DNA from 2 places in the Chitinimonas sp. JJ19 genome. Region 2 is predicted to be linked to the other one. Evidence: predicted binding sites of a transcription regulator. Region 2 holds the regulator's gene; the other holds the start of a gene.
The links. Region 2 encodes NrdR, which represses ribonucleotide reductase genes. Its sites were predicted from a motif close to AAANACNATATATNGTNTTT; they were not measured.

Region 1: a site for NrdR is predicted at 5,723-5,742, ahead of V7714_RS00615 (ribonucleoside-diphosphate reductase subunit alpha). Genes of this name have one in related genera too.

Annotation. Positions count from the first base shown of each region.
Region 1 covers NZ_JBAMDD010000001.1:132,364-140,905, forward strand. The annotation lists gene V7714_RS00600 (head GIN domain-containing protein) at 1-916, shown strand, start outside; gene V7714_RS00605 (putative bifunctional diguanylate cyclase/phosphodiesterase) at 1,178-3,244, opposite strand; gene uvrB (excinuclease ABC subunit UvrB) at 3,426-5,444, shown strand; gene V7714_RS00615 (ribonucleoside-diphosphate reductase subunit alpha) at 5,951-8,542, shown strand, end outside.
Region 2 covers NZ_JBAMDD010000003.1:42,798-51,339, forward strand. The annotation lists gene V7714_RS04685 (M16 family metallopeptidase) at 1-316, shown strand, start outside; gene V7714_RS04690 (benzoate/H(+) symporter BenE family transporter) at 495-1,670, shown strand; gene V7714_RS04695 (aminopeptidase) at 1,670-2,776, shown strand; gene V7714_RS04700 (hypothetical protein) at 3,022-3,153, opposite strand; gene V7714_RS04705 (hypothetical protein) at 3,143-3,352, opposite strand; gene nrdR (transcriptional regulator NrdR) at 3,499-3,951, shown strand; gene V7714_RS04715 (DUF2157 domain-containing protein) at 3,948-5,021, shown strand; gene ribD (bifunctional diaminohydroxyphosphoribosylaminopyrimidine deaminase/5-amino-6-(5-phosphoribosylamino)uracil reductase RibD) at 5,018-6,127, shown strand; gene V7714_RS04725 (DJ-1/PfpI family protein) at 6,140-6,760, shown strand; gene V7714_RS04730 (S66 family peptidase) at 6,757-7,812, shown strand; gene V7714_RS04735 (class I SAM-dependent methyltransferase) at 7,809-8,542, shown strand, end outside.

The DNA.
Region 1 (8,542 bases), on a different contig from region 2:
ACGCACCAACGGCAATTTCTCTAGCACGCGGCCGTTGAAGGTCAATCTGGTATTGCCTGCCCTGGCGCGTATCAACAGCAGCGGCTCTGGCGATATTGTGGTGCAGGGCCTGGATGCGCAACGCTTTGAGCTGGAGGCATCTGGCCCTGGCGATACCCGGCTGGAGGGCAAGGTGGCCGAGCTGGATGGCAATGTCAGCGGCTCGGGCGATCTGGTGCTGGACAGGCTGGAAGCCGGCCGCGTGGTGCTGGATCAATCCGGCCCCGGCGATGTGACCTTGCGGGGGCGGGCCAGCAGCCTGCAAGCGACCGTATCGGGCTCGGGCGATCTGATGTTGGCTGGCCTGGAAGGCCCGGCGGAGCTGCGCCTGGATGGCCCAGGCAGCGCATCGGTGCGAGGCAAGGTGGCCGGATTGCTGGTGCAGAGCAGCGGCAGTGGTAGTGTGGCGGTGGATGGCATCAGCGGCGGTACGGTCAAGGTGGATGGTAGCGGCCCCGGCGATATACGGCTGGTGGGCCAGGCCAGCAACATCAAGATTGCCCTCACCGGTAGTGGCGATCTGAATGCCGGTGCGCTATCCATGCAGGATGTGGAGCTGGAGATGCACGGCCCGGGTGATGTGATGCTGGGTACCGTAGCGGCTGAGCGCTTTCACGCGCAGATGTCCGGTTCGGGCGACCTGCAAGCTGTAGGTAGTGTCCGCGATCTGCTGCTGCAGGTGGATGGCCCCGGCGAGGCGGGTTTGAGCCGCTTGGTGGCACAGAATGCCAAGCTGCAGAGCACGGGGTCGGGCGATATCAGCGCGGATGTGCGCAACCGGCTGGAGGCGCAATCTGATGGGCCGGGCGAGATACGGGTGCAGGGCAAACCGGCAGAGCGCAATGTGCAGGGCAAGCGGGTGCAGGTGCAGAGTTAGCGATAGACGGCCTTGCTGATGGATACCAATAGCCCGGTTTGATGCCGGGCTATTTGCTGGTTGGTTTGCTAAGAGCCTGTTCAAAGTCTTTTCGCCGCGCGCCGGCCCTCCGGGTTCGCAGCCTTGCCGGCGAAGGGCGGCGTTGCAAGCCGCTGACGGTACCGATACCGGAACCGGTACCGCTGCGCGGCTTGCACCTTGCCCTTCATCCGGCAAGGTTGCGAACGACGCGGCGAAAAGACTTTGAACAGGCTCTAAGGATCAAACTGGCTTTTTGCGCCACTGCGCCAGGAACTCCGGCACCTTGTCGGCGGGGATGGGCGGGGCGACCAGAAAGCCCTGCATTTCGTCGCAGCCCAGTTGCTCCAGGAAATCCAGCTGCTCGGCGGTTTCCACGCCTTCGGCAATGACCTTGAGCCGCAGGTTCTTGGCCAGGCTGACCACGGCGCCTGCAATGGCGGCGTCGTCTGGGTCGTCCAGTATGTCGATGACAAAAGAGCGGTCGACCTTGAGCTTGTCGAGGGGGAAGCGCTTGAGGTAGTTGAGCGAGGAGTAACCCGTGCCAAAGTCGTCGATGGACAGCCGCACGCCCATGCGCTTCAACGCGCCCAGGGTGAGGATGGCTTCGTTTACATCGTCCATCAGGGTACTTTCGGTCACCTCCAGCTCCAGCCATTCGGGTGCCAGGCCGGCATCCTGCAGGGCTTTGGTGGTGACGTCTTCCAGTTGCTCGGCAAACTGGCGGGCAGAGACGTTGACGGCAACCGGGGCGTGCAGCAGCCCGGCCAACTGCCAGGCCTTGTTCTGCCGGCAGGCCTCGTGCAGTACCCACTCGCCCATGGGCACGATCAGGCCGGTTTCTTCGGCCGCAGGGATAAAACGGTTGGGTGGAACCAGGCCCAGATCGGGGTGGCGCCAGCGCATCAGGGCTTCCATGCCGATGACTTCGCGGGTCTTGATATCGATTTGCGGCTGGTAGTAGAGCAGGAATTCCTTATTGACCAGGGCCTGGCGCAGATGGTTGTCCAGCAGCAGGAATTCGGCGCTGCGCTGGTTCATGTCCTGGGTAAAGAATCGGAAGGTGTTGCGGCCGGCCTTCTTTGCTGCCTGCATGGCGGTTTCGGCGTGCTGGATCAGCGTCTCGCGCTCGATACCATCGTCGGGGTAGACCGCCACCCCTATGCTGCCGGTGATGGTCAGGCTTTGCGAGCCGACCTGGTGCGGGGATGCCAGGGCCAGCAATAGGCGGCCGCACAGTGTAGAGGCCTGGTCGGGCGTATCCAGCTCGGGGTAAAGCAGCAGGAACTGGTCCGCGCCATAGCGGCAGACTGTCATCTCTATATTGGCGACATCGCGCAGGCGCTGGGCCACCGCTCGAAGCAACTGGTCGCCCTGGTGATTGCCCAGGGTGTCGTTGATGGCCTTGAAGCGGTCCAGATCGATAAACAGCAGGGCCATATGGCTGCCCATGCGCTCGGCCCGCGACATGGCCTGGGCGATGCGGTCGGACAGCAGCGCGCGGTTGGGCAGGCTGGTGAGCACATCGTAATAGACCAGCCGTTCCAGTTGCTGCTCAAAACGCTGGCGTTCGGTCAGGTCGGTGAAAATCGCCAGATAATGCTCTACCTCGCCGGCGGCATCGCGCACGCGCACTACGGTCTGCCAGGTGGGCATGAGTCTGCCGTCGCGGCGGCGGTAGATTACCTCGCCCTGCCAGGCATTGTCGTATTCCAGCGCGTGCCAGATATCGGGATAGGGGTTGGCCTCGTCCTGGCCGGATGGTGTGAGGTGTTCGGGTTGTTCGTTCAGCACATCGTCGGCGCTAAAGCCGGTCAGCTCGGTAAAAGCGGGGTTGACCAGCCGGATGCGCTTGTCCGCACCCAGTATCATCAGGCCTTCGGTGGTGTGCTCGAACATCATGACCGAGAGCCGGGCGCGCTCTTCTACCTCGGCCATTTCGGTGATGTCGCGTGCGCTGTGCATGGCGCCGGCGATATGGCCATCGGCGGTGAGGCAGGGCTCGAAGCGGAAATCAAGACAGCGGTGGCCTTGCGATGGGATATCCCGCCAGCCGCGATTGCGGGTGACCTGGCCACCCAGCGCGGCCTCCAGGGCTTTGTTGAACTTGTCTGCATGCTCGCTGGGGTAGAGCTGCATGGCGTGTTGTTCCAGCACGTCCTGCATCTGCCGGCCCAGCATTTCGGCGGCGGCTGTATTGGCAAAGCGGCAGACCAGTTCCTTGTCGAATACCAATACCGCATCCCCAAAGCGGTCGAGCAGCGCTTCTGCGTAAGACCAATCCGGCTTGGGTACTTGGGGTTCGGACATGACGAGTCTGATGCAAGGATGGTGTAAATACTTTAGCCGATTCTGTTGCTTCCGTCCGGTTTGCCTTGTGTGGCGCTACAATCGCTGGCGTTGGTAGAAAGGCTGCCCCCTTGTTTGTCCGGGCGGTGTTTTATCCGCCCTTATCTAATAGGTTCTCAATCAGGTTCTGCAAAAGGCCACCATGATCGTCACTTTTCCCGATAGCCCTTACCGCCTGCATCAGCCTTTTCCGCCTGCTGGCGACCAGCCCTCTGCGATTGATGGCTTGGTCGAGGGGCTGGAGGATGGCTTGCGTTTTCAGACGCTGTTGGGGGTGACGGGGTCGGGCAAGACCTACACCATGGCCAATGTGATTGCCCGCACCGGCCGGCCGGCCATCGTGATGGCACCTAACAAGACTCTGGCGGCGCAGCTGTATGCCGAGTTCCGGGAGTTCTTTCCCGAGAACGCGGTGGAGTATTTCGTCTCTTATTACGATTACTACCAGCCCGAGGCCTATGTGCCCAGCCGTGATCTGTTCATCGAGAAGGATTCGCAGATCAACGAGCATATCGAGCAGATGCGCCTGTCGGCCACCAAGGCCATTCTGGAGCGGCCCGATTGCATCATCGTGGCCACCGTATCGGCTATCTACGGTATTGGCGACCCCAGCGACTATCACAAGATGATTCTGCACGTGCGGGAAGGGGAGAAAATGCCCCAGCCCGAATTAGTGACCCGCCTGGTGCAGATGCAGTATGAGCGCAATGAGATCGACTTTGGTCGCGGTACCTTTAGGGTGCGCGGCGATGTGATTGATGTGTTTCCCGCCGAAAATGCCGATCTGGCAGTGCGTATCGGCATGTTTGACGACGAGATTGAGCAGATACAGCTGTTCGACCCGCTGACCGGCCATATCAAGCAACGGGTGGGGCGTTTTACCGTGTTCCCCTCCAGCCACTATGTCACCCCGCGCGCCACAGTGCTGCGCGCCATCGAGACCATCAAGGAAGAGCTGCGTACCCGGCTGGAGTTCTATCACAAGGAACATAAGCTGGTAGAGGCGCAGCGGCTGGACCAGCGGACCAAGTTCGACCTGGAAATGCTGCAGGAGATGGGCTTTTGCAAGGGCATTGAAAACTACTCGCGGCATTTCTCGGGCAAGCCGGCTGGCTCGCCGCCGCCCACGCTGATCGACTACTTGCCCGAAGGCGCCTTGATGTTCCTGGACGAGTCGCATGTGCTGATCGGCCAGGTGGGTGCCATGTACAAGGGCGACAGGTCGCGCAAGGAGAATCTGGTCGATTATGGCTTCCGCCTGCCCAGCGCGCTGGACAACCGGCCGCTCAAGTTCGAGGAATTCGAGACCATGATGCCGCAGACGGTGTTTGTCTCGGCCACCCCAGCCAAGTACGAGGCCGAGCACCAGGGCAAGGTGGTGGAGCAACTGGTACGTCCTACCGGCCTGGTGGACCCGGTTATCCATGTGCGGCCGGTCACCACCCAGGTTGACGACCTGATGAGCGAGATACGCAAGCGCACCGACGTAGGCGAACGGGTGTTGGTGACCACGCTCACCAAACGCATGGCGGAGCAGCTGACCGATTACTTTACCGAGCACCATATCAAGGTGCGTTACCTGCATTCGGATATCGACACGGTGGAGCGGGTGGAGATATTGCGCGACCTGCGCCTGGGCGAGTTTGATGTGCTGATCGGCATCAACTTGCTGCGCGAGGGCCTGGATATTCCCGAGGTATCGCTGGTAGCCATACTGGATGCAGACAAGGAAGGCTTTCTGCGCAGCGAGCGCTCGTTGATACAGACCATAGGCCGTGCCGCCCGTAACCTGAACGGCACCGCCATACTCTATGGCGACCGGATTACCGACAGCATGCGCCGCGCCATCGACGAGACCGAGCGGCGGCGGGCCAAGCAGGTGGCGTTCAACGAAGCCAACGGAATCACCCCACGGGGCGTGGTCAAGCGCATCAAGGACATTATCGACGGGGTGTATGACGAAGATGCCGCCCGCGCCGAGCGGCTGGAACGCCAGGGCCGTATCCTGCTGGAGGATATGGATGAGAAGACGCTGGCCAAGCAGCTCAAGCAGATAGAAAAATCCATGATGGAGGCGGCCAAGAACCTGGAGTTCGAGAAGGCGGCCGAACTACGCGACCAGTTGCACAAGCTGCGCGAGCGGGTTTTTGGCGCTGGTTGACGGCGTATCACCCCCGAAACAGGAGCGCCCTTGCGCAAGGCAAGGGCGCTTTTTTTATGCTGCGATTGCGGCATTGTTTGCCCGGTTTTGCCACCGTGCCGTAGTTGTCCCCAGAATTATCCACAGTCCCGCCAGGGGGCATCGGGCCTGCAAAAACGGCGGCCCTGGTGCCGATTGCGGCTGGCCTGTTGCGTTAGGCCCAGTATCTACGGGGTGGTAAAAACAACTGTTGCTTGCGGCGGGTCGCATCACTAGAATTAGTAGTCAGAGCAGTCAAAAAACACTACATATAGTGTTTTCCACATTTTCTACACAGAATTATGCACACCCCATTCCGGGCCTGCCGGAATGTACTTTTAGGGTGTGCGTTCAGGGTAGACGGGCTGAACAGGCATCTCCTGCCAGCCTACGCACCATCTGAACATCCCACCCAGCTCGGGGCCTTGGCGCGCATGGCGCCCAGGGTCTCGTAGGCAATCAACACCTAGAAAAGGGGAAGTCCTCACATGTACGCCACCACCGATACCGCCAGCACCACACGCGCCTCGTACCCACAGGGTAACGACAGCGTGGGTTCGACTGCCGCTCAGCAGGTTGCCGAGTACAAAACCATACGCCGCAACGGTGCCGTCGTGCCGTTCGAACCTATGAAGATCTCGGTTGCCGTGACCAAGGCCTTCCTGGCTGTGCATGGTGGTGCTGCTGCGCAATCGGCCTCGGTGCGCGAGACGGTGCAGCGTGTGACCGACCTGGTGGTGAACGCCCTGATGCGCCGCAAGCCTGAAGGCGGCGCCATCCACATTGAAGATATCCAGGACCAGGTTGAACTGGCCCTGATGCGCTCGGGCGAGCACGATGTGGCCCGTGCCTATGTGCTGTACCGCGAGCGCCGGCATCAGGAACGCCTGGCCAAGGGTGAGGCAGAGCATGCCCCAGTGGCCGGCATCAATATCAATGACGAAGGCGTGAGCAAGCCGCTGGATGTGGCCAAGCTGCGCGCCATTGTGCAATCGGCCTGTTCGGGCTACGAGACGGTGACCGACCCCGAGCACATCATTACCGAGACCCTGAAGAACCTGTACGACGGCGTGCCGGCCGAGGAAGTACGCAAGTCTGCCGTGCTGTCCGCCCGCCAGCTGATCGAGAAGGAACCCGCCTACAGCCGCGTGACCGCCCGCCTGCTGATGCACAGCCTGCGCCGCGAAGTGCTGGAAGAAGAAGTTACCCACGAGGAAATGGCGACCCGTTACGCCGAGTATTTCCCCAAGTTCATCAAGCAGGGTATTGAGGCCGAGCTGCTGGACCCGGAGCTGGCCCAGTTCGACCTGGCGCGCCTGGGCGCTGCCATGAAGTACGAGCGCGACTACCAGTTCGACTACCTGGGCCTGCAAACCCTGTTCGATCGTTACTTCCTGCATATCCACGGCCATCGTATCGAGCTGCCGCAGGCCTTCTTCATGCGCGTGGCCATGGGCCTGGCTATCCGCGAGATTGATCGCGAAGCCCGTGCCATCGAGTTCTACAACGTGCTGTCGACCTTCGACTTCATGTCGTCGACCCCGACCCTGTTCAACTCGGGCACCCTGCGCTCGCAGCTCTCCAGCTGCTACCTGACCACCATTGCCGATGACCTCGATGGTATCTATGAAGGCCTGAAGGAAAACGCACTGCTGTCGAAGTTTGCCGGCGGCCTGGGCAACGACTGGACCCCGGTGCGCGCCCTGGGCTCGCATATCAAGGGCACCAACGGCAAGTCGCAAGGTATTGTTCCCTTCCTCAAGGTGGTGAACGACACCGCCGTGGCAGTGAACCAGGGCGGCAAGCGCAAGGGCGCCGTGTGTGCCTACCTGGAAACCTGGCACGCCGATATCGAGGAGTTCCTCGAACTGCGCAAGAACACCGGCGATGACCGCCGCCGCACCCACGACATGAACACCGCGAACTGGATACCGGACCTGTTCATGAAGCGCGTGATTGAAGGCGGTGAATGGTCGCTGTTCAGCCCCAGCGAAGTGCCCGACCTGCATGAACTGTTTGGCAAGGCCTTTGAAGAAGCCTACGTCCGCTACGAAGCCAAGGCAGAGCGCGGCGAGATGCGCGTATACAAGAAGATCCCGGCCCTGCAGCTGTGGCGCAAGATGCTGACCATGCTGTTTGAAACCGGCCACCCCTGGTTCACCTTCAAGGACCCCTGCAATATCCGCAGCCCGCAGCAGCACGTGGGTGTGGTGCACTCGTCCAACCTGTGTACCGAGATCACACTGAACACCAACGACAACGAAATCGCTGTGTGTAACCTGGGTTCGGTGAACCTGGTCAACCACATGGTGAAGGGTGCCGACGGCCAGTTCAGCCTGGATGGCGACAAGGTGAAGCGTACCGTCCGCACCGCCATGCGCATGCTGGACAACGTGATTGATATCAACTTCTACCCGGTCAAGAAGGCACGCAACTCCAACCTCAAGCACCGCCCCGTGGGCATGGGCATCATGGGCTTCCAGGATTGCCTGCACATGCTGCGCGTACCTTACGCATCGGACGCCGCAGTCGAATTCGCCGACCGCTCGATGGAAGTGGTGGCCTACCACGCCTACTACGCCAGCACCGAGTTGGCCGAAGAGCGCGGCAAGTACCCCAGCTACGCCGGTAGCCTGTGGTCCAAGGGCATCCTGCCGCAAGACAGCATCGACATGCTGGCCGAAGCACGCGGTGGCTATGTTGAAATGGATCGCAGCGAAACCCTGGATTGGGCCACCCTGCGCGCCCGCATCGCCACCTACGGCATGCGCAACTCCAACTGCTTGGCCATCGCCCCGACCGCGACCATTGCCAACATCGTCGGCGTATCGGCCTCGATCGAGCCGAACTACCAGAACATCTTCGTGAAATCCAACCTCTCGGGCGAATTCACGGTGATCAACGAACACCTGGTGCACGACCTGAAGGAACGCGGCCTGTGGGACGACGTGATGATAGGCGACATCAAGTACTTCGACGGCTCGCTGTACCGCATCGACCGCGTACCGCAAGACCTCAAGGACATCTACGCCACCGCCTTTGAAGTGGAAGCCCAATGGCTGGTGGAATGCGCCTCGCGC
Region 2 (8,542 bases):
GCTGGAATCAGCCAAGGCCTATGTGAAGGGACAGTTCCCGCCCCGGTATGAGACGGGCGCGCAGCTTGCCGGTTTGCTGGGCGAGATGTTCATCTATGGTTTTGGCGATGAGCAGGTCAATCAGTTCAGCCAGAAGGTAGATAGCCTGACGCCGGAGCAGGCTCGTGTCCTGATAGACAAGCATTTCCCCAAGGACAAGCTGCAAATGGTGCTGGTCGGTAAGGCCGAGGCCATACGGCCCATCGCTGCCAAGTATGGCGAGGTGCTGGAGGTGGATATCAAGGCTGATGGTTTTGCCGCCAAGGCAACCAAGTAAGTCGTTGCTGCACGCTTGTTGTTAGTCAAGAGGAGTACCCAGAACGCCACGGTCAGCCGTGGCGTTTTGCTGGGTAGGTGGGGCGACTGTGTCGGCCACTGGCCATCAGGTGTACCGGGCTTGCGCTACATGGGCTAGTCTATTGTCTGGCTGTCCCTTATTGCTGGCGCCTTCTGACATGTACAAGCTGATCCCCCTGCCGTCACTTGCTGCCGGTTTCATTACCGTATTGGTGGGCTATACCAGCTCGGCGGCGATTATCTTCCAGGCGGCCCGGGCGGCTGGTGCCACCCCGGCTGAACTGGCTTCCTGGTTGATGGTGCTGGGTTTTGCCATGGGGCTGACCTGCATAGGTCTGTCCTTACGCTACCGCATTCCTGTTTCTACCGCCTGGTCCACGCCGGGTGCCGCCTTGCTGACTACCAGCCTGGCAGGCTACGGCATGGGTGAGGCCATTGGTGCGTTTGTCTTCTCGGCGGCCTTGATTACGTTGTGCGGTATCACGGGCTGGTTTGAACGGGCGATGAAATACATTCCGCTCTCCATTGCGGCGGCCATGTTGGCAGGGGTGTTGCTGAAATTCGGCATCAATGCCTTTACCGCCATGCAGGGGCAGTTCTGGATAGTGCTGCCCATGTTCCTGGCATATCTGTTGTTCAAGCGTTTTCTGCCCCGCTATGCCGTGGTGGCCGTGCTGCTGGTGGGGAGCTTGCTGGCTGCCTGGTTCGGCCTGATCAAGCTGGATGGGGTGAGCTTTGCCTTTGCCGCGCCAGTCTGGACCACACCGCAGTTCAGCTGGACTGCCATGATGGGCATAGGCCTGCCGCTGTTTATCGTGACCATGGCCTCGCAGAACATCCCCGGTGTTGCCGTGCTACGCTCCTCTGGCTACGAGCCCCCGGTTTCGGCCCTGGTGGGCTGGACAGGCTTCACCAACCTGCTGCTGGCGCCGTTCGGCTGTTTTGCCCTCAACCTGGCGGCCATCACTGCCGCCATCTGTGCCGGCAAGGAGGCGCACGAGGACCCTGCACAGCGTTATCGCGCCAGCGTGGCTGCTGGTGGCTTCTACCTGCTGCTGGGTTTGCTGGGGGGCTCGGTCGGGGCCTTGTTTGCGGCCTTCCCCACGGAGTTGGTCTTGGCCATTGCCGGCATTGCCTTGTTCGGGGCGCTCTCCAGCGGACTGGCCTTGGCCATGCGCGAGGACAATCAGCGTGAGCCCGCCTTGATCACTTTTCTGGTGACGGCATCGGGCGTCAGCCTGGGCGGTATAGGCTCTGCTTTCTGGGGCTTGGTGGCTGGCGTGCTGGCATTGGTGGTACTGAATCTGCGGGCTGCCAAGCCCAAGGTGGCCTGATGGCTGCATGGCTGGGACGGCTGCTGGGTTTGTTGTTCTGCCTGGGTGTAACGGGCTGTGCCAGCGTGGCGTTTGTTGGCCAGGCGGCAACCGGGCAGGCCGAGGTCATGAGTAAAGCCAGAGCCATAGACGAGGTACTGGCCGACCCGGCGACCACGCCTGAGACGGCGAACAAGCTGAGGCTGGCGCAACGGTTGCGTGAGTTCGCCATACGCGAGCTGAAGCTGCCCGATAATGCCAGCTACACCCGCTATGCTGATCTGGGCCGGCCCTATGCGCTGTGGAACATCGTCAGCACACCGCCGCTGTCGCTCAAACCCCAGGAAAGCTGCTTTCCTATTGCCGGTTGCCTGAGCTATAGGGGCTATTACAGCGAGGCCGAAGCCCAGCAATATGCAGAATCACGCAAGGCCCTGGGCGAGGATGTATTCCTTTACGGTGTTCCGGCTTATTCCACCCTGGGCTGGTTTTCGGACCCGCTGCTTAATACCACCCTACGCTACGACAAGGCTGTGCTTGCCAGGCTGATCTTTCACGAACTGGCCCATCAGCAGCTGTATATCAAGGACGACAGTGGTTTCAACGAGGCCTTCGCCACGGCCGTGGAGCTGGAGGGCTACGAGCGTTGGCTGGCACTGGAGGGCGATGCCGCAGCGCGTGAGGCTTATCCCAGGGCGGAGCAGCGGCGGCAGGCCTTCAGGCGGCTGATGGAGCAGGGCAGGGCGTTGCTGGAGGCTGTCTATACCAGCGAGCAGGCCGATGACGCCAAGCGTGCTGCCAAAGTCGAGATACAGGCTGAGCTGGAGCGCGGCTACCAAGCGCTGAAGGCGGAGTGGGGAGGCTATCTGGGCTATGACGCTTGGTTCCAGCCCCATCCCAACAATGCCCATATGGCGTCTCTGGCGACCTACCACGAGAAGGTACCGGCATTTCGGGCTTTGTTCAGGCAGTTGGGGGGCGATTTTTCGGCGTTTTATCTGGCGGTGCGCCAGTTGGCAGAAAAAAATCGGGCCGCCCGCGATGAAGCGCTGGCGGCCCTGAGAAGCGCTGCTGTCATAGGGGAGACGCAGCACGGAGCAACAACACCGTCCACAGCAGCGCCCTGAGCGTATGGTCAACATCAGGACGCTGCCCACCCCCCATGCCCTCGGGGAGAGGAGGAAGGGGGAGGGCACAAGAGGGCTTTCTGTCCCGGAACAGCCATCCTGTTGCGAACCCATTCATCATGCTGCGCTGCGGCAAGCCTAGCCATTGGCGGTTTCGGCATTCGGGAAAGCCGCAGTGCGGGGCTTTCCCTGGCACCCGCGCAGCCTGTTACAACCATCGATGACTTGCGTCCACCAACAGGCGCTCAGTCGTCCACGGTGGCGCAACGCCAGGCCATGGCCAGCAGGGCAAGCAGCAGCAGGCCTAGCACGTCAATCAGTCGAATACGCAGGCTCGGCTGGCGCGGTGGCGCGGCAATCAGTGGCTCAGCCAGCATGGCGGGTACCTGCTTGGGCCAGCACCGGCGAATCTGGCTGGGTAGGGGCGGCGGGCCGGGGGTCGGACACCAGTGCGTAGGTAAACAGCACGGTGACGGCGATGGTCAGCAGCGGCTCGGCAAAAAAGGTAGACGGTTTCGGATGGCGCGGTGAGTAAGGCATGGTCAGCTCTGTGAGGTGATTTGTGCGTTGCAGCATAAGTGGCGTTTGTTACGTCTGATCGAAATCGGCATGACAGACGTGTTTCTGTGCTGGCCGTGACCCTGTGCCAGTTGACTGGTTTTAGCCCGCTGCAGGCCGCGCCACGGTTAGAATGCCGGCTATTCAAGTAGCGGAGCAGCGAGATGAAATGCCCGTTCTGTGGCTCGGCCGATACCCAAGTGGTCGATACCCGCCTTTCGGAAGAAGGCGATAGCATCAGGCGACGGCGCAAATGTGCCGGGTGCGACAAGCGCTTTACCACTTTCGAGACGGCCGAGGTCAGGCCGCCACAAGTGGTTAAGGCCAATGGCAGCCGTGCCGACTACGACAGCAACAAGGTGAGGGTGAGCTTTCACCGTGCCCTGCATAAGCGGCCAGTGCCTACCCAACTGGTGGATGAAGCCATAGCCCGGATAGACCAGAAAGTGCTGTCGCTGGGCGAGCGCGAGGTGGAGTCACGGCGTATAGGCGAGATGGTGATGGCCGAACTGGCCAAGCTGGACAAGGTGGCGTATATCCGCTTTGCCTCGGTTTACCGCAGCTTCCAGGATGTGGATGACTTCCGCGACTTGATACGAGAGGTGAGCAAGAAATGAAGTTAAGCCGCCAAGATCTGACGCATGCCGAGACACAGGGCGTACTGCAGGCAGGCCAGGCAGATGCCTTGTGGCAGTTCCTGACCCAAGCCAATCCGGACGACCATGCGCAGTTCCGGTTTGCCCACGTGCTGTATTACCTGGGTGGTGCAATCGCCATCGCGGCCATGAGCCTGTTCATGACCGTGGGCTACGCCACCTGGGGGCCGGTTTCGCTGACGGTTTTCGCCCTTGCCTATGGTTTTCTGGCCTGGCGCCTGGGTGTCTGGTTTCTGGAGTCAAAGCAGCTGCGCATCCCCGCTGGCATCCTGCTGACGCTGAGCATTGTGCTGGTTCCCCTGGCGGTTTACGGCGTGGAGGCTGCCATGGGCCACTGGGACGATGGTGGCCAATACAGTGATTTCCATGTCTGGATAGACTGGCGCTGGCTGATCATGGAGCTGGCCACGCTGGTCGCCGCTGCCGTCATGCTGTGGCGCTACAGGCTGCCGTTCATGACCATGCCCGTGGCTGTCACTCTCTGGTATATGAGCATGGACGTGGCGGCCTGGATCGCCATGGGTCTGGCCAATTCAGACGACTATAGCGGCTATTACGCATCGGTGTGGGACCTGCGCAAGTTTGTCTCGCTCGGGTTTGGCTTGCTGATGCTGGCCTTGGCGCTGGTGATAGACCTGCGTACCCGGATGTTGAAGCAAGATTATGCGTTCTGGCTCTATCTGTTCGGGCTGCTGGCCTTCTGGGGGGCGCTGTCAGCCATGGATTCGGGCAGCCAGTTCGGCAAGCTTATCTATTGCGGCATCAATCTGGGCCTGATCTTTGTCGGCGCAGTGCTGTCGCGCCGTGCCTTTGCCGTTTTCGGCGGGTTGGGTGTGGCGGGTTATCTGGGCTATCTGGCCTACGATGTCTTTGAGGATAGCCTGCTGTTTGCCTTTACCTTGAGCCTGATCGGTTTGGCCATTGTGTTCGCTGGGGTGTGGTGGAACAAGCATGGCGCTGCGCTGGGTAGCCGCTGGCGGCGCCGCATTTCTCCCCAGTTGGCGGAGCTGATCGAGGCACGGCAGGCATGAGTTTCAGTGCAGCTGACCACGGTTTTATGGCGCAGGCCTTGCGGGTGGCGGAGGGGGGGCGGAGCATCACCACGCCCAATCCCAGCGTGGGCTGCGTGCTGGTGCGTGATGGCAGGCTGATCGGCCAGGGCCACACCCAGATTGCCGGTGGCCCGCACGCCGAGGTCATGGCCTTGCGTGATGCGATCGCCAGGGGCGAGACCCCGGTGGGCGCCACGGCTTATGTCACCCTTGAGCCCTGTGCCCATTATGGCCGCACGCCACCTTGCGCCAAGGGCCTGATCGAGGCGGGTGTTGCCAGGGTAGTGGCTGCCCTGGTTGACCCGCATACCTTGGTGGCTGGCAAGGGCTTGGCCATGCTGCGAGAGGCAGGTATTGCGGCCGAAGTTGGCCTGATGGCGCCGGAGGCACGCGAGTCGCTGAAGGGGTTTTTGTCCCGCATTGAGCGGCAGCGGCCTTGGTTGCGGCTAAAACTGGCAGCCAGCCTGGATGGCAAGACAGCACTGGCCAACGGCGAATCGCAATGGATTACCGGGCCGGCGGCCAGGGCGGATGTGCAAAGGCTGCGTGCCCGCTCCTGCGCCATGTTGACCGGTAGCGGTACGGTATTGAAGGACGACCCACTGCTGACGGTGCGTGAGCTGGATGGACTTGCCTGGGATGGCCGGCAGCCGCTACGCGTGGTGCTCGATAGCCGCGCCCAGCTACCGATCAATGCCCGCATGTTGACAGCGCCGGGCAAGACGCTGGTGATTACCGCCGATGCGCCGTCCAGCCATGCCGATGCCTTGCGGGAAGCCGGGGCCGAGGTGGTGGCGCTGCCGGATGGTGCCGGGCGGGTTGATTTAGCAGCTACGCTGGCCTTGCTGGGGCAGCGCGGGATGAATGAGGTGACGGTGGAATCGGGTGGGCGCTTGAATGGCGCCTGGCTGCAAAGCGGCCTGGTGGATGAACTGGTGCTGTATCAGGCGCCTGTCCTGCTGGGGAGTGCCGCTGCCCATATGGCAGATTTCAGTCTGGCACGACTGGCCGACAAGTTGGCGCCAAGGCTGGTGGATAGCCGCCAGGTGGGGCCAGATATGCGCTACACCCTGCGCTTTGATTGAGGAGCGTGCTGCATGCGCATCGCCATTGTTACGTTTGACGGTTTCAACGAGCTGGACTCATTTATTGCGCTGGGTATGCTCAATCGCCTGCGTGGGCTGGGTTGGCAGGCGGAGATTGCAGGGTCGGCGCCGCAACTGACTTCCATGAATGGCGTCGGCATCAGCAGCCAACAGCCGCTGGAGTTTGCCAACGAAGCCGAGGTGGTGCTGTTTGGTAGTGGTATCAAGACCCGGGAGGTCGCTGCCGATGCAGCCACCTTGGCCAGGTTGAAGCTGGACCCAGCGCGGCAGCTGATCGGCGCCCAGTGCTCGGGCACCTTGTTGATGGCTCGCCTGGGTCTCTTGAGCAGCTTGCCGGCCTGTACGGATTTGATCACCAAACCCTGGGTGCAGGAGGCCGGTGTCCAGGTGGTGGACGCACCTTTCCATGCGGAAGGCAATCTGGCGACTGCAGGGGGCTGCCTGGCCTCGCAGTACCTGGCCAGTTGGGTGATGCTGCGACTGGCTGGCGAGGCCGCAGCAAAGGAGGCGCTGCACTATGTGGCGCCGGTAGGCGAGAAGGATAGCTATGCGGCTCGACTGCTGAGCGTGGTGCGGCCTTTTGTGACGCAGCCGCAAGGAACAACGATTTGAGCCACCCCCCGATAATACGCCCACGCAAATTACGCCGTGGCGATCGCATTGCGGTCGTGGCATCGTCCTGGGGTGGGCCGGCAACCTGCCCCGAGCGCTATGAGCAGGGCAAGCGGCAACTGGCTGCGGCATTTGGCCTGGACGTGGTGGAAATGCCGCATGCGCTGAAGCCGGCCAACTGGCTGGCGCGCAATCCCCAGGCGCGGGCCGATGATCTGATGCAGGCTTTTGCCGACCCTGCCATCGCCGGCATCATTTCCGCCATCGGTGGCGAGGATTCGATACGGCTGCTGCGACATCTGGATTTCGAGGCGATACGCAAGCACCCCAAGGTGTATATGGGCTACTCCGACAGCACGGTCAGCCATCTGGCCTGCTACAAGGCGGGCCTGGGCAGCTTTTACGGCCCCAGCATCATGTCCGGTTTTGCGGAAAACGGCGGGCTGCATGATTACCTGCGTCTGTCGGTGCAGCGCCTGTTGTTTGAAGATGGCCCAGCAGGGGAGATACGCCCCAACCCGGACGGCTGGGTGGTAGAGCAGTATGACTGGTCTGATGTGGCCAGCCTGACCCGGCCGCGTCCGCTTAACGCCCCCTTGCCGTGGCGCTACCTGCGTGGGCAGGGGGTGGTGCGGGGCCATCTGCTGGGCGGCTGCCTGGAGGTGCTGGACATGCTGCGCGGTAGTCGCTGCTGGCCCTCGCTGGCGCAGTGGCAGGGTGCCATTCTGTTCCTGGAAACTTCTGAAGATGCACCAGCCCCCAGCATGCTGCGCTACTTTCTGCGCAATCTGGCTGAGCAAGGCGTGCTGCAGGGCTTGCAGGGCATATTGCTGGGGCGTCCGGGCGGCAAGCTGGCGCCCAGCCGCTTTGTCGAATACGACGAGGCCCTGTTGCAGGTGCTGGATGAGGAGGGGCTGACAGAACTGGCCGTGGTGACTCATATGGATTTTGGCCATACTGATCCCATGTGTGTGTTGCCCTATGGTGTGATGGTCGAGATAGACTGTGATGCCCAGCGTATCAGCCTGGTGGAGTCGGCAACCCTGCCATGAGCTTCCAGGACCACTTCTCGAACCAGTCTGCCGCCTACGCACAGTTCCGGCCCCACTACCCGGCCAGCCTGTTTACTTGGCTGGCCCAGGTGGTGCACAACACCGGGCTGGCCTGGGACGTCGCCACCGGCAATGGACAGGCGGCGCTGGCACTGGCAGAGCACTTCCAGCAGGTTGTTGCGACCGAACCCTCAGCCGGGCAGCTTGCAAATGCACCCTCCCACCCCCATATCGTCTACCGGCAGGAGGCAGCCGAACGCAGTTCGCTGGCCGCCGGCAGCGCGGACTTGATCACGGTGGCGCAGGCGCTGCATTGGTTTGATCTGGACGCCTTCATGGCCGAGGCCGATCGTGTGCTCAAGCCCGGTGGCGTGCTGGCTATCTGGTGTTATGAGGTGTTCGCCACCGAGCCTGCCATCGATGCCATCGTGGCCGACTACTATCACCATGTGGTTGGGGCGTATTGGCCACCAGAACGGCGTTGGCTGGAACAGGGCTATGCCAGCTTGGCCATGCCTTACCCCCGGTTACCTGTACCTGAACTGAATATGGTGTTGATGTGGACCTTGGATGCACTGATCGGATATCTGGGCACCTGGTCGGCTACCCAGCGCTATAAAGAAGATAAACAGCATGACCCCCTGCCGGCGTTGCGCAAGCAGCTTGCGCCGCTCTGGGGGGATGCGCCCAGGCGTGTGAGCTGGCCATTGCGGCTGCATGCCTGCCAAAA